DNA from 3 places in the Pseudoalteromonas sp. R86517 genome. Region 2 is predicted to be linked to each of the others. Evidence: predicted binding sites of a transcription regulator. Region 2 holds the regulator's gene; each other region holds the start of a gene.
The links. Region 2 encodes sigma-54, which starts transcription at its own class of promoters, with help from an activator protein. Its sites were predicted from a motif close to GTTGGCACGNNNNTNGNNT; they were not measured.
Positions count from the first base shown of each region.

Region 1: the regulator sigma-54 is predicted to act here: its motif matches at 8,268-8,286, upstream of SJY38_RS11485 (DUF2726 domain-containing protein).
Region 3: the regulator sigma-54 is predicted to act here: its motif matches at 6,192-6,210, upstream of fliE (flagellar hook-basal body complex protein FliE).

Region 1 is NZ_JAXHCB010000001.1:2,541,861-2,551,835, reverse strand. It holds gene oadA (sodium-extruding oxaloacetate decarboxylase subunit alpha) at 1-354, shown strand, start outside; gene SJY38_RS11520 (sodium ion-translocating decarboxylase subunit beta) at 366-1,496, shown strand; gene SJY38_RS11515 (aldo/keto reductase family oxidoreductase) at 1,635-2,606, shown strand; gene SJY38_RS11510 (hypothetical protein) at 2,620-2,796, shown strand; gene SJY38_RS11505 (peptidoglycan DD-metalloendopeptidase family protein) at 2,897-4,210, opposite strand; gene tyrS (tyrosine--tRNA ligase) at 4,590-5,789, shown strand; gene SJY38_RS11495 (cobalamin biosynthesis protein) at 5,860-6,804, opposite strand; gene mtnN (5'-methylthioadenosine/S-adenosylhomocysteine nucleosidase) at 6,805-7,512, opposite strand; gene SJY38_RS11485 (DUF2726 domain-containing protein) at 7,632-8,228, opposite strand; gene folE2 (GTP cyclohydrolase FolE2) at 8,343-9,263, opposite strand; gene arcB (aerobic respiration two-component sensor histidine kinase ArcB) at 9,490-9,975, shown strand, end outside.
Region 2 is NZ_JAXHCB010000001.1:275,294-285,268, forward strand. It holds gene SJY38_RS01230 (zinc-dependent metalloprotease) at 1-1,210, shown strand, start outside; gene mgtE (magnesium transporter) at 1,257-2,615, opposite strand; gene SJY38_RS01240 (HPr family phosphocarrier protein) at 2,875-3,147, opposite strand; gene rapZ (RNase adapter RapZ) at 3,188-4,033, opposite strand; gene SJY38_RS01250 (PTS sugar transporter subunit IIA) at 4,053-4,505, opposite strand; gene hpf (ribosome hibernation promoting factor) at 4,510-4,797, opposite strand; gene SJY38_RS01260 (RNA polymerase factor sigma-54) at 4,825-6,324, opposite strand; gene lptB (LPS export ABC transporter ATP-binding protein) at 6,394-7,119, opposite strand; gene lptA (lipopolysaccharide transport periplasmic protein LptA) at 7,116-7,664, opposite strand; gene lptC (LPS export ABC transporter periplasmic protein LptC) at 7,654-8,208, opposite strand; gene kdsC (3-deoxy-manno-octulosonate-8-phosphatase KdsC) at 8,205-8,756, opposite strand; partial or broken gene SJY38_RS01285 (KpsF/GutQ family sugar-phosphate isomerase) at 8,757-9,727, opposite strand; gene SJY38_RS01290 (calcium/sodium antiporter) at 9,730-9,975, opposite strand, start outside.
Region 3 is NZ_JAXHCB010000001.1:717,842-727,816, forward strand. It holds gene SJY38_RS03115 (6-hydroxymethylpterin diphosphokinase MptE-like protein) at 1-771, shown strand, start outside; gene SJY38_RS03120 (sigma-54 dependent transcriptional regulator) at 1,114-2,550, shown strand; gene SJY38_RS03125 (DNA-3-methyladenine glycosylase I) at 2,821-3,414, opposite strand; gene SJY38_RS03130 (sensor histidine kinase) at 3,547-4,659, shown strand; gene SJY38_RS03135 (sigma-54 dependent transcriptional regulator) at 4,656-6,080, shown strand; gene fliE (flagellar hook-basal body complex protein FliE) at 6,253-6,585, shown strand; gene fliF (flagellar basal-body MS-ring/collar protein FliF) at 6,606-8,321, shown strand; gene fliG (flagellar motor switch protein FliG) at 8,314-9,354, shown strand; gene fliH (flagellar assembly protein FliH) at 9,358-9,975, shown strand, end outside.

The DNA of each region.
Region 1 (9,975 bases), 2.3 Mb from region 2:
AACAAAGGTGTTAGCGCTGAGCAATACAGCGTTAAAGTTGACGGTAAAGTTTACGATGTAGTGGTTGCGCAAGGTGGCGAGCTTAAAGAGGTAACGCTAAAAGATTCAGAGCACTTACCACAATCAGCATCGGTTGCATCAGGTGAAACACTGAATGCGCCACTGGCAGGTAATATTTTTAAAGTAAAAGTAAAAGCAGGCCAAGCCGTAAACGAAGGCGATGTGGTTGTTATTATGGAAGCGATGAAAATGGAAACCGAGGTTCGTGCAATGCACTCAGGTACTGTGGCTGAGGTCTTAGTGTCTGAAGGTGATGCTGTGACAACGGGCGATGCAATTATAGCGATGGCGTAGGAGTAGCTTTAATGGAAGGTCTTTTAAACCTTTGGCATGCTACCGGCATTGCTAACTTTACGTTTCCTGGCTTAATAATGATTGCGGTAGGGTGTTTGTTGTTGTTTTTAGCCATTGCTAAAAACTTTGAGCCCCTATTACTGCTGCCGATTGGCTTTGGCGCAATACTGACTAATATTCCGGTTGCTGGGCTTTCTGACCCAGGTGGTTTGCTTTATTACGTGTACTACGTTGGTATTGATACGGGGATCTTCCCTTTATTAATTTTTATGGGAGTAGGGGCGCTGACTGATTTTAGTGCGCTTATTGCCAACCCGCGTATGTTATTACTGGGTGCAGCCGCGCAGTTTGGTATTTTTGCCACCTTGTTTGGGGCAATTTTATTAAACTATGTACCTGGCTTTGAATTTAGCTTACAAGATGCCTCAGCCATTGCCATTATTGGTGGTGCCGATGGCCCTACAGCCATATTTTTAGCATCTAAGCTTGCCCCTGATTTACTAGGTGCCATTGCGGTTGCTGCTTATTCTTATATGGCGTTAGTGCCAATTATTCAGCCGCCAATTATGCGCGCATTAACTACACCTGATGAGCGTGCTATTAAAATGCCAGAGCTGCGCAAAGTATCTAAAAAAGAGAAAATAGTATTTCCTTTAATGGTACTGAGCTTAACCGCTATGTTTTTACCAGCGGCTATTCCACTGGTAGGCATGTTCTGTTTAGGTAATTTAATGCGTGAGTCTGGTGTTGTAGATAGGCTTAGTAACAGTGCCCAAAACGAAATTATTAATATAACCACGATATTTTTAGGTTTGGCAGTAGGCTCTAAACTAGCGGCTGATCAGTTTTTAACTGTAGAAACCATTGGTATTTTGGTGCTCGGTGCGCTGGCATTTGCTATTGGTACAGCATCGGGTGTGTTTATGGCAAAAGGCCTTAACAAGCTTTCTAAAACACCTATTAACCCTTTAATTGGTGCTGCGGGTGTATCGGCAGTACCGATGGCGGCGCGTGTAGTTAATAAAGTTGGGCTTGAGAATAACCCACATAACTTTTTACTTATGCATGCTATGGGGCCAAACGTAGCTGGGGTGCTAGGAAGTGCCGTAGCCGCAGGTATATTACTGGCGCTTGTTGGCTAGTATTTAGGATTTAATCCAACCGATTAGCGCAGTTTACTGCGCTTTTTTTATGCCTATAAAACTGCACGTATTAAAGTTTGTTTGCAGACGTGTTTTTGTTTACAGTGAGGGCTATGCACACTAATAAGGATAGTCATCATGCTTCACACCCCTTTGGCAAAATATTTACCTCATGTTAGTAGACTCGTTTTTGGCTGTATGGGCCTAGGCGGCGGTTGGAATAAAGACGCCATTACTAAGGCTCACTTAAAGCAAACTCACGAGTGTATTGATGCAGCCATAGCTGGCGGCATTAACTTTTTTGATCACGCCGATATTTATACCTTTGGCAAAGCCGAGCAGGTATTTGGCCAAGCACTAGCTGAGCGACCAGAGCTGCGCGAGCACATGTATATTCAATCTAAATGCGGTATACGCTTTGAAGATGATAAAGGCCCTAAGCGTTACGATTTTTCGGCCAAGTGGATTGAAGAGTCAGTTGAAGGTTCACTTAAACGTTTAAACACAGATTATCTTGATGTGCTTATGCTTCATCGCCCTGATCCGCTAATGGAAGTAGAAGAAATTGCACAAGTATTTAGCTGCCTTCAAGAAAGTGGCAAAGTACGTAATTTTGCCGTATCGAACATGCAGCAGCACCAAATGAACTTTTTACAACATGCCCTAGATATGCCAATTGTTGCTAACCAAATTGAAGCAAGTTTACAAAAACACCAATTTGTTGATGAAGGTGTTTATGCAGGTAATGCAGATGGAAAAGATCTTAACTTTACACCGGGCAGTGTAGAGTATTGCCGCCACTTTGATATTCAAATACAAAGCTGGGGGAGTTTATGCCAAGGGCTATACACAGGGGGCGATTTAATAAATGCATCGCAAGCCGATATAAATACCAGCATACTCGTAAATAAGCTTGCTGCACTTTACGATACAACGCCTGAGGCAATTGTTTTAGCTTGGTTATTACGCCACCCTGCATTAATACAGCCAATTATTGGCACAACGAACGTTGAGCGTATTGCAGCGTCATGCGGTGCGCTAAATGTTACGTTAAGTCGCGAACATTGGTATGCATTGTATGTAAGCGCCAAAGGCCATGAATTACCATAATTAAGGTTTAGGAATGAATATATTTGTTATTTTAATTTGCTTGTTTGTCGCTCTAGCGGTGCTGATACCTTTGCTTGAAAAGTACCAAGGTAAAATGGGGTTGGATGGCGCAACCAAATACAGCAAATATATTTGGCCGCTGGTTATGGTTTCTTTAGTCGTACAGCTAATTTATGTATTAATGAACTAATAAACTAATAAACTAATAAACTAATAAACTAATAAAAAACACAAAAAAGCCTTTGCAGGTTAACCCTGCAAAGGCTTTTTTAGTATCTATAACTTATACGTTACTTAAGTGCTAGCTGTAGTTCGCGATTGCGTTCAAGCTGTGCAATAAAGTTTTCGGCAATAGGTTTAAACTTAGCAAGTTCAGAGCGTGGTAATGGCTCAGACTTAGGTAACTTAACGGTTTTAGGGTTACGGTGTACACCATTTACTAAAAATTCGTAGTGTAGGTGCGCGCCTGTTACACGGCCGGTAGAACCCACGGTACCAATTTTGTCACCTTGTTTAACCTTTTGGCCTGTTTTAACAAGTTTTTTGTTAAGGTGTAAGTACTTAGTTACGTACTGTGTGCCATGGCTTATAAATACATAGTTACCATTGTACTTACTATAACCTGCTTTAATTACTTTACCGTTACCCGAGGCTACAACCGGTGTGCCTGTACGTGCTGCGTAATCAATACCACGGTGCGCTCTTACTTGCCCTGTTACTGGGTGTAAGCGACGTGGGTTAAAGCTCGAGCTAATATACTTAAAGTTTACCGGCGCACGTAAAAATGCTTTTTTCATGCTGCGCCCTTCAGGCGTATAAAAGCTGCCGTCGGTATGGCGAATAGCCGCATAACGCTGGCCTTGGTTTATAAATTCTGCAGCAATAATTTTACCAGTGCCAATAAACTCGCCATCAACATAATGCGACTCGTAAATTAGCCCAAACTGATCGCCCTTACGAATATCGTTGGCAAAATCCACATCCCAACCAAATATATCAGCAAAGTTCATTATTTGGCGCTCGCTTAAGCCTGCAGCAATTGCTGAGGTCCAAAAGCTGCTAGAAATTTCGCCACCGGCTGTTTTGCTCAGTGTTTCTATTTCTTTGCTATCTATTGATGTGTCGTAATTACCTTCGTCATTTAAGGTAACAAACAAAGTATCTGTTTTTGAAATAACATAACGAAGCTGAGCTAAATCACCGTTTTCTGCTGTTGCAAAACTAAGTATTTCACCTGGGTGAATTTTAGTTAGTTTGCGTGTTTCAGCATTGGTGTTAATTAGCTTGTGAAGCGTTTGCGCTGAAAAGCCAGCACGCTTGAAGATAATTGCTAAATTATCGCCGTTTTTAACTTGATGATCGACTAAGTCGTATTCTGGCAGCTTTTCTGCTGCTTCTGGCGAATTTAATTCAGTTAATTTTTCGTTGTCTTCAACTTTAACTTGTAACTCGTAACGCTTACCAATTTCTAGTGCATTTGCACTATTGTCTTTGGATGCAGTCGCTTTTTCTGAAGGAAGAAAGGCTAAGCCAACAATAGCAGAAACCAAACCTAGAATAAGCAATTTGTGTTTTTTGGGAAGCGTGTTAACCACGTGAACCATAACGTGCCTTTTCTGCTGTCGTGAAAATAAAATATATATTAATGCAGGATATACGTAATAAGGTACGAATACTAGTAAATAAAGCTAAAAGCCCCGCAAATGTTAGTAAAATGACAATTTATAGTTGTTTAAGTTTATCGATTTAAACTGTTTCTAAAGTGCGCTAAAATCGGCGTTTAAACACCATTTCTAATTGCCTAACACAGTGAGACTAAGCTTATTGAGTTTAGTTGCATTATTCGCATAAAAAATTGTTTTAATTAGGTAGAAATTTGTTATGTTAGCAACATAAGTGCTTTTGGTTTAAATCTGTTTTAAACCCTTATGTAGCAAGTCATCTAGTTGCCCCTTCGTTGGCAGAATTTTGGAGTAATACACAGTGGATTTACAAACCGCTCTAGCAGAGATAAAACGCGGTGCAGAAGAGATATTAATTGAAGACGAATTAGTTGAAAAACTAAAGTCGGGCAAAAAGTTAAAAATTAAAGCCGGTTTCGATCCTACCGCGCCAGACTTACATTTAGGTCACACTGTACTAATTAATAAAATGAAAACCTTTCAAGATTTAGGTCATGAGGTTATTTTCTTAATTGGTGACTTTACCGGCATGATTGGCGATCCAACAGGCAAAAATGTAACACGTAAACCACTGACCCGTGAAGATGTACTTGCCAATGCTGAGACTTATAAAGAGCAGGTTTTTAAGATTCTAGACCCAGCTAAAACCACCGTTGCCTTTAACTCTTCGTGGATGGAAAACCTCGGTGCCGCAGGTATGATCAAACTTGCAGCTAATCAAACTGTAGCGCGTATGCTAGAGCGTGACGACTTTAAAAAGCGTTACGGCAACGGACAACCCATTGCAATTCACGAATTTTTATACCCACTCGTACAAGGCTGGGATTCGGTTGCACTTGAGTCAGACGTAGAGCTTGGTGGTACTGATCAGCGCTTTAATCTTTTAATGGGCCGCGAGCTTCAAAAAGTAGAAGGCCAAAAGCCTCAAACAGTATTAATGATGCCATTGCTTGAAGGCACTGACGGCGTTCAAAAAATGTCTAAGTCGCTTGGTAATTACATTGGTATTACTGATGCGCCAAACGATATGTTTGGTAAAGTAATGTCGATTAGCGACGTACTTATGTGGCGCTACTACGACTTACTAAGTAGCTTATCAATCGAAGAAATTGCAGCGCAAAAACAACGCGTAGAGCAGGGCACTAACCCGCGTGATATTAAGATTGAGCTGGCGAAAGAGTTAATTGCACGTTTTCACAGTGAAGAAGCTGCGCAAGCCGCACACGATGACTTTATCAAACGTTTTCAGAAAAAAGCGCTACCTGATGAAATCCCTGAGCTGACAATTACCATTGCAGAAGAAGGTATTTTAATTGCTAACTTACTTAAAGAAGCTAATTTAGTAGCCAGTACCTCTGAAGCAATGCGCATGATTAAGCAAGGTGCAGTAAAACTTAACGGTGAAGATAAAATCACTGATACAAAACTTGAAGTAGCAAAAGGCACGACCGCTATTTACCAAGTAGGTAAACGTAAGTTTGCCAACATTACTGTAGCGTAAGCGCAGTTAAAACTAAAAAACCAGCTTAGGCTGGTTTTTTTGTGCGCGTATTTTGGCTGCTAAAAAACCACTAAATCAGCTTTAATATCTCAATACTGATAATAACTAACAGCCAAAAGGCACGCGCTTGATTTAATCTGTTTATAAACACGGGTACGTCTTCGGCTTTTGGGAGTCGCTCGGTTCCAATTCGCATTTTATTAAAACGCTTACCAAAATAAACCGCAGGGCCGCCTAGCTGTACGCCAATAGAGGCGGAGCACACACTTAAAATCCACCCCGTATTTGTTTGATAAAAGTGTCTGCCATAGTGCTTTATATAATGCATACTTTGTTTACTGGCTTTGTTTGCGGCAATGGTTAATGCAAGTAAGCGTACGGGGATAAATTCGATTATAAACAAAAGTATTTTAAGCGGTTTTAAAAAGTGGCTATTAGGTGAAATATCGGCGCGCCAAGCATGCTGCATTAAAGTCAGTAGCCGATACGCTAAAGTGGCAATTGGCCCAAGTAATAAAAATATAAATATAACGGTAAAGTAATTACGGGCAGTTCGTAAAATTAAGCTTTCAATTAAGGCTTTTATAATACCTGGCGCTGAGAGCTTATTGACCTCTCGGGCAAGCAGTGGCTTTACGAGTTCACGCGCGGTAGATTTTTGGTTTTGTTTTACTAACTTTGCAACACGCAGGGCTTTTTTTTCAATCGCTTTGCTTTCTAGGCACAAATATAAAATGAGGCCCGCTAGCAGCTCAGGATAAAAGGCAAATTCAAGCAGTAACACAATAATAATAAGAATAACGCTTAAAACTAGCGCACAGGCAAGAGTGGAGGCTAAATAAAGGTAACTTTTAGGCTCACTTGGTTTATAAACCCGTTTTCCTATAGCACTAAATACAGCGGTTAATACTGTATTAGGGTGATACCAGCTTTTTAACGGGAAAAAGCGCTCAGCAATGAGCGCCACAAAAAAGGCAATAAAGTCCAAATGGTTTTGAACAATATTGCTTAGCATTTACAGTGTAACTTTTGTTAGTTTTTCCAATAGTGCAACAACCATTTTTGATGAATTGATTGATGCAGTCTCTAAGTATTCTTCAAACGATTGCGGCGACTCTTTACCGGCAATGTCAGACATAGAGCGAATAACCACAAATGGCGTATTAAGCGCAAAACACGTTTGTGCAATAGATGCGCCTTCCATTTCTACTGCAAGCATTGTAGGAAAGTCGCTGCGTGCTTTATCAATTCGCACTGGGTCACACATAAATGAATCACCCGTACAAATTAAGCCTACTAAGGTTTTTACTTCGCTAATTTGCGCAATGGTTTGCTCGGCAGCTTCAACTAGTTTTGGGTGTGCGGCAAAGCCTGCTGGCATTTGTGGAACTTGGCCAATTTCGTAGCCAAAAGCGGTTACATCTACATCGTGATGGCGTACTTCTGAAGAGATAACAACATCGCCAACACTTAAAGAGGGATCAAAGCCACCGGCAGAACCTGTGTTAATAACACAGTCAGGATTAAAGTTATCAATTAATAACGTGGTTGCAATCGTTGATGCCACTTTACCAATACCCGATTGCACAAGTGTTACTGTATTACCTGCTAATTCGCCTGTGTAAAAGGTAAACCCTGCTTTAGTCAGCACTTGTGGGTTTTGCATTGCTTCACGTAAAATTTTAACTTCTGGCTCCATTGCGCCAATAATACCAACATTCATAGTGTTTGATTCCTGAGTTTGAATACGTAGATTATACGTGAAGTTAGCAATAAAAAACAAAAAAGCGAGCTGTTTTACGGCTCGCTTTAAATACTTTTAGGAGAGTATTTAATTCTATTTTAAATTTCGGCTAACGCAGTGGTTTGCGCTTTAGCCTGAGAAGGTGACAATACCGCAGGTTTACTTACACGATTACGTGTTGGACGAGCCGATTGCACCGCTGCAGGTTTGCCTAATTTAAACATAATTGCATCGCGCACCTCTGAAGGGCGGTAGCCTGATTTTACTTTCATACGAATATGTGGAATGCCAGCAGATTCTAAAGCGCCGTTTACAAACCAGTCGCGCTGCGCTTTGTGGCCATCTTTATTGGCGTTGTTAACTAAATCGACCGCAGCGACTATCGTCATTTTCTCTTTATCTACCAGCACAAAATCGAGTTGCTTATTTTTAGCTTTAGCTAAAGCTGCACGTTTTGATTTAGCAGAGAGGCCTTGCTTGCAGTCGATTACATCGATGAGTTTGACGCGGCTCACAATTTTGTATTGATCGCCTACCGCACGCTCTAAAAGATTTAAAAATGCACCCTCAACCTGTGTAAACACAGTTTGTTTGCGGGTAAAAGGATAGGGATTGCCGCCATCATCACTAAATTTTGACGCAACCACAGAGGCCCCAACCACTAATACTAAAATTGATAATAAAGCGAATTCCATACGGTAACTCCATAACAACAAATTGACACTGCTCAAGTAAAGCAATTTACGTGCCTAAAAATTGGTTGTTATAGCTAATTACCGTATGTATTTATTATTAATGCAGCAGGGCTGTTAGGCTTTGTAACCGCCCTCAATTCCTTTAACGGCAATCGCGACTGCATCATGCGCATGGAGTGATTCGTAATGATTAATTTGCAGCCAGTAATCACTAAAGTTATCGTTTTCAAGAACCGCTTTAATTTTACGTGCAGCGTCTTCACAAAACATTAAATTTTGACCGTTAAGGCGGGCAAATTCTTGCTCATCTTCACGTTTTACTGCCGCTTGTACGGGGGTTTTTAGTTCAGCTTCTAATGTATCAATTAAATTTACTACGTCAAATTCACTAATCGTGTTATCTAGTTTTACTTTAACGTTTGCAATTGAACGCTGTGAGTGAGGCGTTGCCACAATACCCTGCGTTGTACCTAGCCATGCTAAAACATCTTTTTGATTAAGTGTTTCTTGGTTAAACTTTTCGCTAAAAGCATTTTGAATAAGTTGGCGAGCAAGTGCTGCAGAGCATGGACAGGTTGATGAATAAGTAACATCAACGCTTAGCTCGTAGCTAATTACGCTATTTTCAATAGTGCTGGTTAGGGTAATTGGGTAGCTTTTCCAACCTGCTTTACCGCTTAACAACGATTTACGACGCAGCGGTAATTCAAATTTAAACTCTATTTGAGCTTTGTCACTTAATCCTTCGTGGCTGGTGATAAAGGTATCGAGTGCTTGAGCTAAAGTTTGTGGGTTAACTTGTTGCTCTGTTGAGAGTAAATCAAGCGCTAAAAATAAACGCGACATATGAATGCCTTTAGCGTCTTCTTTATGCAAATTAACAAAGGCACGCGCTTTTGCGTTAACGGTAACGGGTGCTAAATCTTTCGATTCAAAAATAAATGGCAGTTCTATTTCGCCCATACCAACCCAGTCTAACTTACCTGTTTGTAAGGCGGGAGCCGTATCAGCTATATCGGGCATGTTGGTTTGCATGTGCGCTACTCGTTATTGGTCATAATAAAGCGCAGCATTTTACACTAAATAATTTATTGCTGAAATGATGAGTTTAACAAGTAGGCAAAAGTAAACATGAAAATTTTCTGTTTTTGTCGCACAACATGAATATAGCTAATAGAAAAATGCTAAAATCTGCTGCAAAATGCGTTTGACTATTAATAGGCACTTTTTATTTATGCCTAGTAACGAGATACACTGACCTATGACCGATTCTTCTTTGAGCCCTTGGGCTCGAGTACTTTCTAGTTTAATAACTCGCTTTGGTGAGTTAAAAACCGCGGCAATGTGCTACGCGCTTTTATTAGGCGTGTCGCTTATATTGTCGAGTATGTTTTATTATGTGGCACTGGGTGAGGTTAATTTAGTTGATATTTTAGCTGTGGTATTTTTTACCGCGGTTGTATCTCCTTTTATGATCAGTATTTTACTCAACTCGATTAGACAATTAGATGCCTCATACGCTTATTTAGACAGCGCCACAAAACAAGAAAAGCTGTTAAACCAAACATTAAAAGATAATATCAACCGCCTCAACATTGAAATAGATGAGCGAAAAATGGCTTTTCATGCCAAGCATCGCGCCATTGAAGAGCTTCGCCGCGAAATAGCAGAGCGTAAAAAAACACAACAAGAACTTGCTCAGCAAGGCATGCTCCTTCGCTCTATTGTCGACTCTTCCCCCGATTTA
Region 2 (9,975 bases):
AATGGCACTTGATAGGATTCGCCAGTTAAGTGCTCACGAAATTGGCCATACGCTGGGCATTGCACATAACTTTGCAGCCTCGGTGGGGGATAGAGCGTCGGTTATGGATTACCCGCACCCATTACTTAGCTTTAACGAGCAAGGCGAGCTTGATGTAACCCGCGGCTATGCAAGCGGTATGGGCGTATGGGATACCCAAGTTATTAAATATGGTTACAGCGACTTTACTAATCAAGATGAAAGTGCTGAGCTTGCAGCAATATTAAAAGAGAACAAAACGAAGGGCCTTGAGTTTATATCTGATAGCGACGCACGCGCAAAGGGCGGGGCACACCCTACAGCGCACTTATGGGATAACGGTACTAACCCAGCGCAAGAGTTACTTAGAGTGCTTGATGTACGTAAAAAAGCGCTTTCGCAATTTGGTATTAACAACATTAAAACGGGCGATGCACTCTCGCAGTTAGAAGAAAAACTCGTGCCGCTTTATTTATTTCATCGCTATCAAGTAGAGGCTGCAGTTAAGCTAATTGCGGGGGTTAACTACGAATACGAAACACGTAACAACTCACCTGCTAAGGGCGCGCAAGTGGTTGCAAAAGCGCAGCAGCAAGCGGCGCTTAGTGCTATTTTAACAACATTAAAACCGGCTAATTTAATTTTGCCTGAGTCGGTGTTAGCGCTTATTCCGCCAAAAGCGTATGGGGAGTCTAAATCGCGTGAAAGCATAATAGGGCGTACGGGTTTAACACTTGATGCGATGGCTTTGCCAGAAGTAGCTGCGCAGCATAGTTTATCGTTATTATTAAACCCACAGCGTTTAAATCGTTTAGCTCAACAACAAGTTCGTAATTATAATTTTTACAGCTTAGATGAGTTGCTAGAGCAGCTTTACAGCCAGGTGTTTAATGTGTCATCACCTAATACAATGAAAGGCAAAATCACCCAGCGGGTGCAATTTTTAACTGCAAAAAATATGGCTGATTTAGTCACTAGCGACAAGGTAAGTCCAGAGGTGCAGGCGCAGTTACGTTTCTACTTGGTAAAACTAAGCAAAGAGTACAATCAAAACTCAATGTTAAGTAATACCAGTGTAGGAGAAAGCGCATTTAAACAGTATTTAGCAGAGCAAATAAAACAGTTTTTAAAAGTAGGTAAGTGGCCTGAAAACTTCAGTGGTTTACCAATGCCACCGGGCTCACCAATTTAATTATATGTTTTAGTGTGTAGTGGCTACTTAACCTGAGCTCAGGTTGCTAAATAAGTAGCCACGTTGCGGTGCCTAAAAAGGCAAAAATACCGACAATATCAGTCACCGTTGTAAGTACAACACTACCTGCAAGTGCAGGGTCTATATTCATTTTTTTCAATAAAATAGGAATACATGCGCCAGCAACACCAGCCACTACGAGGTTCATAAACATTGCAAATGCGAGCACGCCGCCAAGCATAAAATCCCATTGCCAAAGCGCAATTACACTGGCTATAAGTATTGACCAAATAACCCCGTTTAATGCGCCTATCGCCAGCTCTTTAGCCATTAAAAATCGTTGGTTAGTTTGGTTAATATGGCCCACGGCAATACCGCGAATAACTAGAGTTAAAGATTGGCTACCTGCTACACCACCCATTGAGGGCACAATGCCATTGAGTACAGCTAAAATAGGTAATATATCTAAGGTGCTTTCAAAAAAGCTGGCCACAAAGGCGGCAGCTAAGGCTGTGAGTAAGTTAACGCCAAGCCATACTGAACGCTTTTTTGAGCTTTTTAAAACAGGAGCAAAGGTGTCTTCTTCATCATCAAGACCGGCAAGGCTTAATAAGCTGTGCTCTGCATCTTCACGAATAACATCAACAATATCATCAATAGTGACACGCCCAAGCAAGTGGGCGTTATCATCGACTACAGGGGCCGATATCCAGTTATGGCGCTCAAATAACTGAGCAACTTCACTTTCATCCATCGAAATAGGGATAGACTCACAGTCTTCATCCATTAAATCTTGAACAATTTTTTCAGGCGGATTAGTTAACAGTGTACTAAGTGATAATGCACCTAAAAAACAGTTATGTTTATCAACAACGTATAAATCATCGGTGCCCTCTGGCAGCTCACCGCGTAGCCTAATATAACGCAGCACAACATCAAGAGTAACGTCTGGGCGAATGGTCACCGTATCGGTGTTCATTAGCGCGCCTGCAGAGCGCTCTTGGTAAGATAAAGCTTGTGTAGCGCGTTCGCGGTCTTGCGTATCCATAGCGCTAACCACATCTTTGTACACGGTATCAGGTAGGCTACGCAGGACTTCACCTAAATCATCGTGGCCCATATCCTCAGTGGCCGCGGCAATATGCTCAGGTTCCATTTGTGCAATGATACCTAAGCGTACATCTTCAGAGAGCTCTTCTAGCACATCCCCTTGCACATCTGGGTCAACCAGTTGCCAAAGCATGCGTCTAATTTTATGCGGAGAGGATTCAAGCAGCAGTGCTGTATCACAAGGTGCTGTTTTTGCTAGCATGCGTCTTACTTGAACAAATTGCCCACTATTAAGTGATTTAGTCACTTGTTTTAGTTGCTGTAGTGGATAGTCTTGTTCAAACGCTTCTGGCATTGGCATCCTAAATATTTTTGTGTAATGGAAAGGTGTTTAGTAAGTGGTGTTGCCCACTGTCATTTTCTTTATTTTTTGTGCTAAACCCAATGCTGGGGCTAAATTAGTGTTTAAAATTAAGTAACCAAATTTAGCAGGGGCATGGCTTTATTACCTTAAATTAAAGCACTAAATTAGGCGAGTCGGAATACCCTAACTTACTAAATCTTTATAGTTCAGCCTGATAAGACTTTAACTTATAAGGCTATGGTGCTTTAAGTTATTCTTGTTCGTTAAATCGTTGTGCAATTAATTGCCCAACCGCATGCAAAGCTTGCTCTGAATCAGGGCCTTCACAGACTACTTTAACTTCTTTACCTTTACTGCTTTCAAGTAGCATTAAAGCTAATACGCTGTCGCCTGCGGCTTCTTTATCATCTTGGTGTAAGGTGATTTTAGCATCAAACTGCACAGCTAATTGCGCAAGGACCGTTGCCGCTCTGGCGTGTAAGCCTAATTTATTTTTTATTAAAAATGTGTCTTCACAGCGCATAAATTACTATACCTAAACTGAACAGGTTATTATTTTAAGGTTACTTTTCTTGCTCACGATGACGAATTTTGACATTCGGATGCGTCATAGCAAAGCTCTCACCAATGGCTTGCGCTAAATAAACCGAGCGATGTTGACCACCAGTACAGCCAATTGCAATAGTGAGGTAACTACGGTTATTGCGCTCTAAGTGTGGCAGCCAAGTTTGTACAAAGGTTTGAATTTGCCAAGTGAATTTTTGCACTATGCTGTGATTTGCCAAAAAATCTTTTACTGGTTGATCAAGGCCCGTAAGCGGTTTAAGTTCAGGCTCCCAGTGGGGGTTTGGCAAAAAGCGAGCATCAAAAACATAATCAGCTTCTTTAGGTATGCCGTGTTTAAAGCCAAACGATTCAAACGTTACAATAAGTTGCTTATCTTTTTTACCCAGTATTTTTTCGCGAATTGACTCTGCTAATTGGTGCACACTTAAATCGGTGGTATCTAGCATAAAGTCAGCGCGCGTTACGAGTACATCAAGCAGTTCTTTTTCTTTTTTTATTGCTAAATCAAGCGGCAGCGAATCGATGGATAAAGGGTGTAATCTGCGTGTTTCTGAAAAACGTTTGATCAGTGTTTGATCATCACTATCTAAATAAAACAGTGTGGGTTTAGCAAAGTCAGGAAGGTACTCGAGAATATCGTTAAATTCGTCTTGTTCTTTGGGGATATTACGAACATCTATACTAACGGCTATTTTGTCATAGTTATCTGAAACACTTCGCACTAAAGAGGGCAGTAAGTTGACCGGAATATTATCTACGCAATAATAGCCTAAATCTTCAACCACGCGTAAAGCAACCGACTTACCTGAACCAGAACGGCCGCTTATGATAATTAACTCCATTTATAGCCCTTAGTATTTACTACGATTGATCAACAATTACTTGATAAAGCTCTGCATCGGTTTTAGCACTACGCAGCTGTTTACAAAATTCTTTGTTGCTCAGTTTATCAGCTATGGTTGCCAGAGTCTTTAGGTGCTGTTGGTTATCGCCATCTGGTACGATGAGTGCAACAAAAATATCAACAGGGCAGTTATCAATAGCATCAAAGTTAACAGGCGTGTCGCTAACAAGTACTAAAGCCAGCGGCTCTTCTACGCCACCCATTCTGCCATGAGGAATGGCGATACCCCGGCCAATACCAGTACTGCCTAGCTTTTCTCTGCTTGCCAGCGCATTAAGAATATCTTGTTGTGGTAAGTAGGGGAGCTTTTCATGAGCAAGCTCACTGATAAACTCTAAAATTCTTTTTTTACTACTAAAAAGGACCGCAGCTTTGCTGCAGTCCTGGCATACTAATGTACTTAATTTCATAATATTAGTGTCTAGCAAGCTTCTCTTTATGTTTTATGACTTGACGATCGAGCTTGTCAATCAACGAGTCTATAGCGGCATACATATCTTGGTGCTCTGTTGAGGCAAATAAATCTGCGCCACTTACATGAATAGTCGCTTCTGCTTTTTGGTTGAGTTTTTCTACATCGAGAATGACATGCACATTGCTAATATGATCTGAGTGCCTTTCTAGCTTTGCAAATTTATTATTTACATAGTCTCTAAGTGAATCAGTTACTTCTACGTGACGACCAGTTAGGTTTAGTTGCATAAGCATTTCCTCTTTGTTTTTTACGTCTTATATCAAACTCTTTCTCTGATTTGACGGTGGAATAGCTAGCGATTCACGGTATTTTGCTATTGTGCGTCTAGCTACTTTAATTCCTTGCTCTGCCAATATATCCGCAATTTTACTATCACTCAATGGTTTAGCTGAGTTTTCCGCGGCAATTAGCTTTTTAATTAGGGCACGTATTGCGGTTGATGAACACTCTCCGCCGTTTTCTGTGCTTACGTGGCTTGAGAAAAAATACTTAAGCTCAAAAATACCACGTGGCGTATGCATATATTTTTGTGTTGTAACACGCGAAATTGTCGATTCATGCATTTCTACCATCTCAGCAACATCGTTTAAAACCATTGGCTTCATGGCTTCTGGGCCATGTTCAAAAAATGCCTGTTGCTGTTTTACAATACAGTTTGTTACCTTAAGCAGCGTGTCGTTTCTGCTTTCAAGGCTTTTTATAAACCATTTAGCTTCTTGTAAGTGAGAACGAATAAACTGGCTATCACCACTTGATTTTACGGTACGTGACATAGCCGCGTACTGACTATTTACGCGTATTTTTGGCATGCTATCTGGGTTTAGCTCTACCACCCAGCGGCCTTTTATTTTTTTAACCGACACATCCGGTATTACATACTCCGACTCTTCCCTTACTATTGTATCTGCAGGTTTTGGGTTGAGGGTATGTATTAGGGTCATGACCTCTTTAAGCTCGTCTTCTTTAAGCTTAGTCTTTTTCATTAATGTACGATAGTCGCGTGCCGCTAATAGATCAATGTGATCGGTTAAGATCATTTTTGTTTGTTCTATAAAAGGGGTGTCTTTATCAAACTGGTTTAGCTGAATGCACAAGCACTCTTGTAAACTGCGCGCGGCTATACCTACAGGGTCAAATAGCTGAATACGTTTTAAAACGGCTTCTATTTCATCAAGTTCAACTTCAACTTCGTCATCGTTTTCTTGGTTAAAGCTTTCTAAAATTTCTTCGCAACTTAGCGTTAAAATACCCGAGTCATCTACAGCTTCTACAATGGCAATAGCAATGGCTTCGTCAGTTGGGCTAAAAGGAGTAAGCTGAAGCTGCCACATTAAATACTCATGTAGCGTTTCAGTAGAGGCACCTTGATAAATAGACTCATCTTCTGGCATTGGGCCTGAGGATGCAGCAGGGGCTGCGCTCATGTACTCATCCCAAGTTACATCCATTGCCATATCATCGCTAACGGTGTCTTTATTTAAAGCTTCGCCACTGTCTTGCTCGTACTCGCTGGTTGTATCGTCAGCCGATGCGCTTACGGTTACATCATCCGTATCTGCTTTTTGTTCATTTTTTCCAGCCGACTCTTCCGTGTAATCTTGCTCTTCTACTTCTAATAGCGGGTTGCTATCAAGTGCTTCTTGTATTTCTTGCTGGAGATCCAATGTACTGAGCTGCAGCAAGCGAATCGCTTGTTGCAATTGTGGAGTCATTGTAAGTTGCTGGCCCATGCGCAGCTGTAATGATTGCCTCATGTATCTCTAACAATCCTTTTATGTTGTTATAATTAATATTAGCAGATGCTTGTAGGTGTGGCTTAAATGTTACAGCCTAAATTGCTCGCCTAAATAAACATCGCGTACAGTTTTGTCATTTAATACGTGTTCTGGGGTGCCAGATGCAATTAGCTCCCCATGAGAAACAATGTAGGCTTTTTCACAAACATCAAGGGTTTCTCTTACATTGTGATCGGTAATTAATACGCCAATGCCACGGTTTTTAAGATGCTCTATTATTTTCTTTATATCTAACACTGAAATCGGATCAACACCAGCAAAAGGCTCATCCAATAAAATAAATTTAGGGTTTGCTGCCAGTGCTCTGGCAATTTCTACACGGCGGCGTTCACCACCAGAAAGCGCCATACCTTGGCTATCGCGAATATGCTGAATACTAAATTCATCAAGTAAGTTGTTAAGCGTTTCTTCTCGTGCGGCTTTATTGAGCTCTTTACGCGTTTCTAAAATAGCCATTAAGTTTTGATAAACTGTCAGCTTTCTAAATATTGATGACTCTTGCGGCAAATAGCCAATGCCTAAGCGGGCGCGGCTGTGCATAGGTAATAACGTAATGTCGTTATCATCAATAGAAATTTTACCTTTGTCGCTAGGTACTAACCCTACAATCATGTAAAAGGTGGTGGTTTTACCTGCGCCATTAGGGCCCAATAAGCCAACAATGCTGCCGGCTTCTACTTCAAGGCCTACATTTTTTACAACTTGGCGGCCTTTATAGCTTTTTGCTAATAGTTCTGCTTTTAAGGTGCTCATGGTTGACCTTCGTTACCTGTTTTTTCTTTAATTTTTGCTTCAACAGGCACTAAAATTGTATGGACACGATCCGTAGAGTTTTCGTCTTTTTCTGCGCTAATAAGCTGCTGCTGCATGTCGTAGGTAATACTTTTAGCATTAATTTTTTGACCGGCTTGTGCGACTTCAGCATCGCCAACAAGCGTTAAAAAGCGCTTTGCTACGTCGTAACGTACTTCGTTTGCGCTGGCACTCATTACGGTACCGTCGTCTTGTTTTTCTTCGAAGTAGGCTGGGCTGCCAGTGGCAATAAGGAGTTGTTTGTTATCCCCTAAGTCTTCACGTTTATGTACTTCGAGTCGGTCGGCTGTAATTTTGCGATTACCATGCACAATTTCGACGTTCTTTTCAAAAATACCTACGTTTTCTTTAAGTTGGCCTTCTTGACGGTCTGCACTAATAGAAATTTGATTTGCTGGCGGTTGAGCAGCAGGCTCAGCAGCAGAGGCGCTAAATGCAAGCATTAGCGATGGGATAATAAGTATTTTAGTGAGTTTATTGGTCATAATATATTGTTCGCGTATGGTTAATTAGTTTTATTACTTCGGTTTTTAAATCGGCTTCAAGGCCTTTACCGACAATTTTTAAATTAGGCCCAGTGACAACCACTGGCTGCTCAGAGCGCATTGTTAGCGCTTTAATGTCGACTTCGATGTTATCGGCATCGATGTTATCTATCATGGCGTTATCAACTAAATTTTTAGCAACCACATTGCCTTCTAAAATAAGTTGTTTATCTTCGTAAAGCGTTGCTTCGTCTGCATTTATTCGCCATGTTTGCTTTTCGTTATACAAGGTGAAAATAGGTTTTTCAAAAAACGTAAAACCAAGCTGTTGGTACAGCTCCATTTTAGCCGCTGTGACTTTATGGCTTATTTTGCCTTGCTCGTCATAGGCTGTTTGCTTAAGCTCTATAGCGGTGTAATCGGGCTTTGCAATTACTTCAGGTTCTTGCTCTGGCGCTACATTGGTTTGGGTAAAATAAGGGTACCAAAGCCAAACCATACAGCCGATGAATAACGCACTGAGTATAACGCGTGCTGCATTCATGAACTGGTGCCTTGTGTTGTAAGCGCTATGCCATTCTCTAGCATAAGTAAGTCTGTGAGCTCTCTAACGGCGCCAAAGCCGCCAGGCATTTGCGTAGTGTAATGCGATAAGCGCTTAATAAGCGGGTGCGCATCGTTTACTGCAACGGCAAAGCCAACGCGCTCCATTACTGGCATGTCAGGGCCATCGTCACCAATATAGGCTATTTGTTCATCAGTTAACTTTAAAGTGTTTTTGAGTTCTTGATAAGCAATAAGTTTGTCTTCTTGGCCTTGATAAATGTGCTGCACGGTTAAGCTGCTCATGCGAGTTTGTACTATTTCTGAGTGACGCCCCGTAATGACCGCAACTTCAAAACCGCTATTGATCAGCGCTTTAATGCCAAAACCATCTTTTGTATTAAATGCTTTTAATTCTTCGCCTTGGTTACCGAGGTAAATTCGGCCATCAGAAAATACACCATCAATGTCGCATATGAGTAGTTTTACTTTTTTGGCGCGTGCTTTGGCATCATCGCTTAGCGGTTGATAGAGATCTTCAAATTGCATTTATAATACTCCTGCTTTTAAGAGGTCTTGCATATTTAAGGCGCCTATTGGCTGGTTTTTATCATTGACCACAATTAAACCATTAATACGTTTGTTTTCCATTATGTTTAGGGCTTCAGCTGCAAGTATATCGGCCGTGGCAGTTGTGCATGATTTGGTCATAACTTGGCTAATAGCGGTGCTATGTATATCCACTCTTTGCTCTAAAATACGGCGTAAGTCACCGTCGGTAAAAAGGCCTGCAAGCTGTTGATTGTTATCTACAATAGCGGTCATGCCCAGCCCTTTTGCTGACATTTCTATTAACGCGTCTTTAATTGTTTTCGTTACACCTATAATAGGGGTGTTTGCGCCGCTGTGCATTACATCTTTTAAAGTGAGCAACAATCGCTTACCTAAACTGCCGCCAGGGTGAGAGAGTGCAAAGTCATCGGCGGTAAAGCCGCGTGCTTCTAAAAGCGCAACCGCCATTGCATCACCCATCGCTAAAGTGGCAGTGGTGCTTGCTGTAGGCGCTAAACCTAATAAACAGGCTTCTTGTTCTACTTTTATGCATACGTGCACATCGGCAAGTGTTGCCATAGTAGAGAGCGGGTTGCCTGTCATCGATATTATTTTTGCGCCAAGGCGTTTAAGCACCGGAATAATATTAAGTACTTCGCTGGTTTCGCCCGAGTTTGATATAAGCATAACCACGTCATTTTTGGTTATCATGCCTAAATCACCATGGCTTGCTTCGCCTGGGTGAACAAAAAAGCAGGGCTGCCTGTACTTGCAAGGGTAGCAGCAATTTTATTACCAATATGGCCTGATTTACCCATGCCAATAACAATAATGCGGCCTTGGCAATCAAACATGAGCTGACACGCACTATGAAAGTTTTCGTCAACATATTGTGTAATATCAGCAAGCGCTTGGCGTTCAATGTTTAATACGCGTAAACCTTGCTCTATAAAATTTAGTTGTGCCATTGTTACCCTACTTGACTAAAAATATAACCTTGGTACGCCAAAAATGCGATGAGTAATAGGCCACCTTCTACTCTATTGATACGCTGAGAACCTCTAAAGTTCAATGACATAATAATAAGCGCAAGCGTAGCACCTAACATAATAAGTATGTCGCGGTTTGCAAGTGACGGGTCAACCACTGATGGGTTAATAATACCTGCAAGCGGTAATACCGCTAAAATATTAAATATATTTGAGCCCACAATATT
Region 3 (9,975 bases), 440 kb from region 2:
ACAGTGAGTAATTGTGCGTTGGCTTTTTGCGAAAAAATAGGTTTTACAGATATAGCTTTGTTCGGTGTTGATATGGGCTATAAGTCTAAGCAACATCACTCTAGAAACAGTGTCTATTATAAAGGAGACCAAGACTCTGGTTTATATACACACAAAGCTAAGTATAAACTAAAAGCCAATTTTGATGCTGACGCTCTAGTGGAAACAGATGAGATATTTAAGTATTCACACACTGTACTTGAAAGAACATTAGCGCAAAATCCGCATTTAAAGGTAAAAAATTGCAGTGACGGGGCTTATGTTGAAGGTGCTAAGCCAACTCAGGCCGATTCATTAGTTAGTTCGTTAATAGAGAATAAAGCCGCACTGATTTCAAATATAACTGAAACGATTAAAAGTTCAGAGACTTATACTAATGATGCTTTTGTTGCGCTCCATAATGATGTGCCGTTGTTTTTAGATTTGTGTAACTTATTTATTGAGCAACTATCAGGTAAACCAGCTTCTATTAATGTAGCGTTAGAATTATTAGATGAGCAACTTCGTCGCCTTTCAAGTTTTAATAACACTAATATTAGTTACTTTGATGAGTTATTACGCGGAACTATTTTACATACTCATTCTATGTTAGTTAATTCGCTGTATAGTCATGAAGAGGAGGGGCAGGCGTTGGAGAATTTTCATAATAGTGCTCAGATAGTTTGCAGTTACTTTGAAGAGATAAAATCAGATTATGAGGAAAAATTTTCTGAGATTGAACCCTCAATATGAATACATATAAGGGTTTTAATTTTCAATTTGTTAGTATTATTTATAGGTTTAAAATTATATTTTGAACCCACATTACATTAGTAATGTTCAACTTTATAATAATCAATTTAAACCGATACCAAATTTTAAGCCTTTACTGTCACAGTTATTATATGGCACACAAACTCAAGTTACTTGAATAACAATAATACTTAAGTTTTAATCATTAAGTATTATTGTTTTATAGCGATGTCTATTTTTTGGCGTTTATGTCAAAAAACCGCCGCTATTACTTGCATCCATTCAGATCTCGCTTACAATTTAGCTAATAAAATAAATTAGTGAAATTATGGCTCGCTAACTATGATCTTGATTTTAGATAATAATAATAACCGTGCAATAGGATTAAATGCATCGCTTACCTTTATTGGGGAAGCTGTGCAGTTACTTGACGAAAGTGATTTTGAGCAAGTATCTAGTAAGTATCAACAACAAGAATGCATTGTTATTTTAGGTGCATTGCAAAGCTTAGATCATGAAAGCTTAATTAAGCGTTTTCCAACCCTGCCTTTTTTACTGATTGGTGAAACACTCAAGCCCTTATTAAGTATTGCTAATGTAGTGGGCTTAATTTGTGAGCCGTTTAATCACGAAGTAACCACACAGTTATTACACGACTGCCAACAGTACCAACGTATGCTTCCTGGAAGTCACAAGCATCATAAACCACACAAAACATTTGATGGTTTAGTTGGCGAAACAGACGCAGTTAAAAACGTACGCTTTTTAATTGAGCAAGTGGCTAAAACCGATGCAAACGTGCTTATTTTAGGTGAGTCGGGTACAGGTAAAGAGGTGGTTGCGCGTAACGTCCATTTATTATCTAAACGCAATACTGGGCCGTTTGTACCAGTAAACTGTGGTGCTATTCCTGGAGAGTTGCTCGAAAGCGAGTTATTCGGTCACGAAAAAGGGGCGTTTACCGGCGCTATTTCTGCACGTAAAGGGCGCTTTGAATTGGCTCAAGGCGGTACGCTATTTTTAGATGAAATTGGCGATATGCCGCTGCAAATGCAAGTAAAGTTATTGCGTGTATTACAAGAGCGCAGCTACGAGCGTGTAGGTGGCACAAAAGCTATTCAAGCAGATGTACGGGTGATTGCCGCTACTCATCGCAACCTTGAGGAAATGATTGAAAAGGGCAGCTTTAGGGAAGATTTATATTACCGTCTAAACGTGTTTCCTATTGAAAACCCGTCACTTAATGAACGTGCTGACGACATACCTTTATTACTTAAAGAGCTAATGCGCCGTGTTAATGAGCAAAGTGGTACGTCGGCTAAATTTACAGAGCGCGCGGTTGAGAGCCTCAAAGAACATGCTTGGCCTGGTAATATCCGAGAGCTTGCTAATTTAGTGGAGCGCATGGTGATTATGTTCCCTGAAAAAGTAGTGGATGTACCCGATTTACCCAATAAATATCGCTACATCGAGGTAGACGCATACGAGCCAGAGTACCCTGAAGAGCTACTTGAAAAAGATGCCTTTAACGATATTTTTAGCTCAGGTTTTAGCGATTATGATAATGAACCTGAGCCTGAATTTAGCCAACCGGGATCTGGCGTATTACCCGAAGAAGGTATAGAGCTTAAAGATTATTTAGCAGAGCTTGAAATAAGCTTAATTACCCAAGCGTTAGAGCGTTTTGATTACGTTGTTGCGCGCGCCGCAGAAATATTAGGTGTAAGGCGTACAACGCTTGTTGAAAAAATGAAAAAGTACAATCTATCGCGAGATTAGCAGTATGCAAATGGTGAAAGACTTTTCGTTATTTATTATTCATTTTTGAGGAGTTAATTTACGGGCTTTGCCCGTCACGCAAGCAAGCTTCGCGTTTACAAGATAAACGCAAACTTAAACTTTGGCGGTAGACGCGAAGCTTGCTCGCGTAAAAAGCGCAGCTTTTAATTACTTAGCCCCCCCAAAAAACGAGGTCAAATGAGAAACCACAATTAACTTACACGTTACTTCTCTAAAGCGAGCCTTTAAACCTCTTTGTGAGCAAATCGCTTACTCACTAAACGCCTTTATAATTTCTTCTTTTCTAAAACAATCATTACTGTGATCGTTTACCATGCCACAGGCCTGCATATGTGCGTATACCGTTGTAGGGCCCAAAAATTTAAAACCTCGTTTTTTTAAATCTTTTGCAAACGCTTTTGACTCCTCGGTAATTGCAGGGGTGTCTTCAACACTATTTAAATCACTAATAATTGGTTTATTGCCCACAAATCGCCATTGGTAATTACTAAAGCTGCCAAATTCTTTTTGAATCTCAATAAACCGCTGAGCATTATTAACGGTGGCAGCAATTTTTAAGCGGTTACGCACTATGCTCTCATCTTGCATTAGCCGTTCTATATCATCGGCTGTAAAGTTAGCCACTTTTTGCACATTAAAATTAGCAAATGCTTTTTTATAGCCTGCGCGCTTTTTTAAAATGGTGTACCAACTTAAGCCCGCTTGCGCCGACTCGAGAGTAATAAATTCAAATAATTTCGTGTCGTCATAAAGGGGGGCTCCCCATTCTTCATCATGGTATTTCACATAATCAGGCTTTGTGGCGTCGAGCCATGCACAACGGCATTTATTTTGCTCACTCATTATTATTCCTTTTAGTGTGCGTCATTTTTTTGTTACGCGATATTGTAAGGTAACTAAATGAAAAATATATAAAATAATATTGGTATAAATTGTGCATTTAGCCCTGTATCTACATCATTAAGAGATTTGATTATGGCCCTTGCGAGTGTACTTAAACCACAGTTTATTACTGCAAAACAGTATAACCCATGTTTACTTCAAGAAGAGTACATTGGTGAATTAAGTGATTTAAGACAGCAAGCAAGTTGGCTGTCGCACTTAGTTGATACTATGCCTGCGGGTGTTGTTGTGCTTGATGGCAAAGGGCTTATCGCAAAAGCCAATCAAATAGCGATTGATATGTTAGGCGAGCCGCTCGAAGGAGAGAAGTGGTTTAACATTATTCAACGCTCTTTTCGTCCCCACCAAGATGATGGACATGAAGTGTCGCTCAAAGATGGGCGACTTATAAAGCTTGATATTACTGCGCTAGCGCCAGAGCCTGGGCAATTAATATTAATGACAGATTTAACAGAAACGCGCCGTTTGCAAAAGCGCGTAGCCCATATGCAGCGCCTAAGCGCGTTAGGTAAAATGGTGGCATCGCTTGCGCACCAAGTGCGTACACCGCTCTCGGCGGCTATGTTGTACGCGGCCAATTTGGGCTCTAAAAAGCTACCAGAGTCATCACGGGATAACTTTCAAACTAAGTTAATGTCGCGTTTAAAAGATTTAGAAACCCAAGTTAACGATATGCTACTTTTTGCCAAAAGCGGCGAGCAACAAGTGGTTGAACAGGTTTCTATGCAGCAGCTTTTAAACGAGGTAAAACTAGGTGCCGATGCAATGGTGGCCTTAAATAACAGCTCACTTGTTGTTGAGCTACCAGAGCCAGACATAGAAATTACCGGTAATAAAACCGCGCTGGCCAGTGCTATTCAAAACCTTATTCACAATAGTATTCAAATTATTGGCAGCCAAGCCCAGGTGACATTAAAAGCGCAGCGCGATAGTAGCGAACCCGATACCGTGCGTATTAGCGTATGCGATAACGGCCCTGGTGTAGAGTTGAGCAAAATAGAGAAAATTTTTGAACCGTTTTATACCACAAAAAGCCAAGGTACAGGGCTTGGGCTTGCTGTTGTAAGCTCTGTGGCTAATGCGCATCAAGGACGTGTTGAAGTGGTTAATAATGCCAATGGTGGTGCATGTTTTAGTTTATTGCTGCCCATATGCACGGCCTCAACGCTGGAGAAAACAGCATGAGTAATACAATACTAGTGGTTGAAGATGATGCAGGTTTAAGAGAAGCACTCATAGACACGTTAGAGATGTCGGGTATTGCCTGTGTTGCAGCCGATAGTGCTGAGCAAGCCATGATCCAATTAAAAAAATCTGAGTTTTCATTAGTGGTCAGCGACGTGCAAATGGGCGCGATGAGCGGCCTAGATTTACTTAGAAGCATTAAGCTTAACTACCCAGATCTCCCCGTATTAATGATGACTGCCTATGCAACGATTGATGATGCAGTAGAGGCAATGCGCTTAGGCGCAATTGATTATATGGCTAAACCATTTGCCCCTGAGGTGCTTTTAAATATGGTTAGTCGGTATTTACCCGAAAAGCCAAAAGACACTGACGGCCCAATTGTTGCCGACCCTAGCAGTATTGCGCTTTTAGAACTGGCGAGCAAAGTGGCGCGCTCAGATGCAAGTGTTATGGTGCTAGGCCCTAGTGGCTCTGGTAAAGAAGTGCTAGCGCGATACATTCACGATAAATCAAACCGATGCGATGCGCCTTTTGTGGCAATAAACTGTGCGGCTATTCCCGAAAACATGCTTGAAGCTACTTTATTTGGCTACGAAAAAGGCGCGTTTACCGGTGCAATACAAGCATGCCCAGGTAAATTTGAACAAGCCCAAGGCGGCACCATATTACTTGATGAAATAACCGAAATGGACTTGGGGCTGCAAGCTAAGCTATTACGGGTATTGCAAGAGCGTGAAGTTGAGCGTTTAGGTGCCCGAAAAACAATTTCACTCGATGTAAGAGTACTCGCCACCAGTAACCGCGACCTAAAAGAAGCCGTTGCAGATAACCAATTTAGAGAAGACTTATATTATCGCTTAAATGTATTCCCCCTAATGTGGCGACCGCTCTGTGAGCGCCCAGGGGATATAATTGTATTGGCTAAGCATTTAATAGAGCGCCATTTAGTTAAAAGTAAAGAGCCGCTAGCAACGCTTGATAGTGCCGCTGAACAAAAATTACTAAGCCATGCATGGCCTGGTAATGTACGCGAGCTTGATAACGTAATTCAACGTGCGCTTATTTTGCGAACGGGCAATGCAATTGGCGAACAGGCTATTTTTATTGAAAACTTAATGCAAGCGCCAATTAACAGTATGCCTAAACAGGAGATAGCGCCTGAGCAAGTGAGTACTTCCAGTGGCGCGTATTATGATGACAAAATAACGCCTGCAGAGGTGAGTAGCTCCCTGCCTAGTGTTGATACTGGCAGCTATAAAGATGAGCTAAAAGATAAAGAGCATAAAATAATATTAGAAACCCTAGCGCGCTGCCAAGGCAAACGAAAAGATGTTGCACAAACACTTGGGATCAGCCCGCGTACTTTACGTTATAAACTAGCACAAATGCGCGATTTAGGTATTTCGCTGCCCGCATAACTTTATCCCTTTCTTCCATATAACCCTAAACTAACCACGCTTAGTTTAGGGTTGTCAAATCTCTGACTCTCAAAAACAATAGTTAACCTTTTGTAATTAAAGGTTTATTTTTATGGCACACTTTGTGCTTTATTCCCTTTATGAACGTTAACTGCATTTGCCAGAGAAAATTATGAAAATTCAAAACAGCGCGCTATTTCAAGAAATGCAATCAATGGCTTTAGAAGCAGGCCATACAAATCAAATCAATAAGCTACCTACTCAAGCTCAGCCGACATCGTCTGCTCAATTTGGTGACTTACTAAGTGATGCATTAAACACGGTTAATGGCTTACAACAAGATGCCAAACAAAAAGTAGTGGCTGTTGAAATGGGTGATAGAAGTGTATCGCTTGCTGAGGCAATGATTGCCTCACAAAAATCGTCAGTGGCATTTGAGGCTACAGTACAAGTAAGAAATAAACTTGTTGAGTCATACCAAGAAATTATGAACATGCCTGTTTAAGTAGGTAGTGGAGAATTATTGTGGCGCAATCTAATCAATCAACAGATCTTGCTCTTGCTGGCGGCGGTATTGACCAAAGCGAAGATAACGAGCAACAAGAACAAAAGTCGGGCTACTTAAGCGCCTTAAATGGTGTTGATGTGCTTCGCCAAGTCACCCTTATTATTGCGCTGGCTATTTGTTTAGCTATTGCTATATTTGTGATTATTTGGGCACGTCAGCCAGACATGCGTCCGCTGGGTAAAATGCCAACAGAAGAGCTGATCCAAACCCTTGATTTTTTAGATGCACAAAAAATTGACTACGAGCTAGATGGCAACGTAATTTCGGTTGATGAAAGCGAGTATCAAAACATTAAATTGCTGATGGCCCGTGAAGGCCTAGAGCAAGGTCCTACCTCAGGCACCGATATCATAATGCAAGATATGGGCTTTGGTGTTAGCCAGCGATTAGAGCGAGAACGTTTAAAACATGGCCGCGAGCAACAACTTGCCCGCACCATAGAAGAATTAAACAACGTAACACGCGCTAAAGTTTTATTAGCCATTCCAAAAGAAAACGTATTTGCACGTAGAGAGAAAAAGCCATCAGCCACAGTGGTATTAACTCTTAAGCGCGGCAGAATGCTTGATGGCGAAGAAATTGACTCAGTGGTTGATATGATTGCCTCTGCAGTACAAGGGCTTGAGCCTTCACGTGTTACGGTAACAGATCAAAACGGCCGCTTACTTAATTCAGGCTCGCAAGACTCATTAGCAGCACGCTCTCGTAAAGAGTACGACATTGAAAGAAAGCGTGAGCAAGAGTATTTAGAAAAAATAGACAGTATTCTTATTCCCGTAGTCGGCTTGGGTAACTACACTGCGCAAGTTGATTTAAACATGGACTTTAGCTCAGTAGAAGAAACACAAAAGCGCTACAACCCAGACTTACCAGCAGTAAGAAGCGAAACCACATTTGAAGAGAACAACATTGGTGGCTTAGCGGTAGGAATTCCTGGGGCACTGACTAATCAGCCACCTATGAATTCAACTATTCCAGAAGTGGCAGGTCAAGGCAATGCTGGTACGGCAACGAACCCAAGCCGAGTGCATAAAGAGGCTACACGTAACTTTGAGCTAGACACCACCATTTCGCATAAGCGCCAGCAAACAGGGGTTATTCGCAGAATTAGCGTCTCGGTTGCCGTTGATTATGTGCCAAAAGTAGGTGAAAACGGCGAAACAACTATGGCGCCGCGCTCGGTAGAGGCTTTGTCAAATATACGTCGCCTATTACAAGGTGGGGTAGGTTTTGATATGCAACGCGGCGATGCATTAGAGGTGGTAACCGTGCCATTTGTACGCGAAGCAGTTGATTTAGACTTAGAAGTACCGCTGTGGGAGCAGGACTGGTTTATGAAAATCGTCCGCTTAGTACTGGGTGCGCTGGTTATTATTGTGCTTATTATGGCAGTTGTTAAGCCTATGCTTAAACGCTTAATATACCCAGATGATACGCTCGAAGAGTACGATGAAGATGCATTAAGCTCAGGAGTTGATATTGGCGATAGCACGCTAGATATGCTAAATAAAGACTTTGATTCTGCTTCTGTAGGCTTCTCAAGCGATGGTACACTACAGCTGCCAGATTTACATGGCGACGAAGATTTGCTTAAAGCGGTAAGAGCACTTGTAGCGAACGAACCTGAACTCTCATCACAAGTAGTGAAAGCGTGGTTAACAGAAGATGACTGATCAAGAACAAAAACAACTCCCGCCAGCGTTTGATGTTGACAAGTTAGATGGCGTAGATAAAGCCGCGATTCTTTTATTGAGCTTATCTGAAGAAGACGCAGCGCAAATACTTAAACACTTAGAGCCTAAGCAAGTGCAAAAAGTGGGTATGGCAATGGCTGCGCTAGATGACTTGTCACAATCTAAAATAAGCGCAGTTCACAACTTATTTATAGAACAAATACAAAGCTTTAGTACAATTGGCTTCCAGTCAGAAGACTTTATTAAAAAGGCGCTTACCGCCGCATTAGGTGAAGATAAAGCTGCTAGTTTAATAGACCAAATTGTAATGGGCTCGGGCGCTAAAGGCTTAGATTCACTTAAATGGATGGACTCAAAGCAAGTTGCCAATATTATTCGTAATGAGCACCCGCAAATTCAAACTATTGTTTTATCGTATTTAGAGCCTGAGCAATCTGCAGAAATCCTAGCGCAATTTCCTGAAAAAGTGCGCCTAGATTTAACTATGCGTATTGCGAACCTTGAAGAAGTGCAACCTGCAGCATTGCAAGAACTTAACGAGATTATGGAAAAACAATTTGCCGGCCAAGCAGGCGCACAAGCCGCTAAAATGGGTGGCTTAAAAGCCGCGGCAGATATAATGAACTACCTAGATACAAATGTAGAAGGGCAGTTGATGGACTCTATTCGTGAGCACGATGAAGAAATGTCTCAGCAAATTCAAGATCTTATGTTTGTGTTTGAAAACCTTATGGATGTGGATGACCGCGGTATTCAAGCCATATTGCGTGAGGTACAGCAAGACGTACTAATGAAAGCAATTAAAGGGACTGACGAAGCGCTTAAAGATAAAATTTTGGGTAATATGTCTAAACGTGCAGCCGAAATGCTTGCCGATGACTTAGAAGCAATGGCACCAGTTAGAATAAGTGAAGTAGAAGCTGCCCAAAAAGAAGTGCTTTCTACAGCAAGGCGTCTATCTGACTCGGGTGAGATTCAGTTAGGCGGCGGTGGTGGCGAGGAGTTCCTATAAGCTATGTCTAAATTAAAAGGTCGCCCTTTACATGCAGATGAAGCTGATGAGCTTTTAAAAAACTGGCCAATACCTGATGTTGCTCCTGATGAGCGCAGTTTTGGCAATCGTTCAACGGCTTTTGGCACACCGCTTTCTGATTTGTATAAAAAAGAAGTTGAAGAAGAAGCAGTAGAAGACACTCAGCCGCAAGAGCCTGAACTGCCTTCGTTAACTATGGCTGAGCTTGAGCGCATTAGGCAAGATGCTTATGAGGAAGGCTTAAAGCAAGGGCACGAACAAGGCTACATAGATGGCTTTGAAAAAGGGGTTGGTGAGGGCAAAGAAGCAGGTTACAAAGAAGGCGTAGAGCTTGGTAAAACACAAGGCCAAGAAGACGTTAAGCCGTTAATAGAAGAGCAGTTAACCAGCTTGCGTAGCATAATCGACAACCTCAGCGCTCCGCTTGATAAAGTGGACGAACTGGCAGAAAAGCACTTAGTGCAATTAGCGGTTATGCTGGCAGAAGCTATAACCTATCAAGAAATTAAAACATCGCCCGATGTTATTTTACATACGCTTAAAAAAAGCATAGATGCATTAAATACTGAGCAAGAAAAAGTTCGTGTGCATTTAAACCCA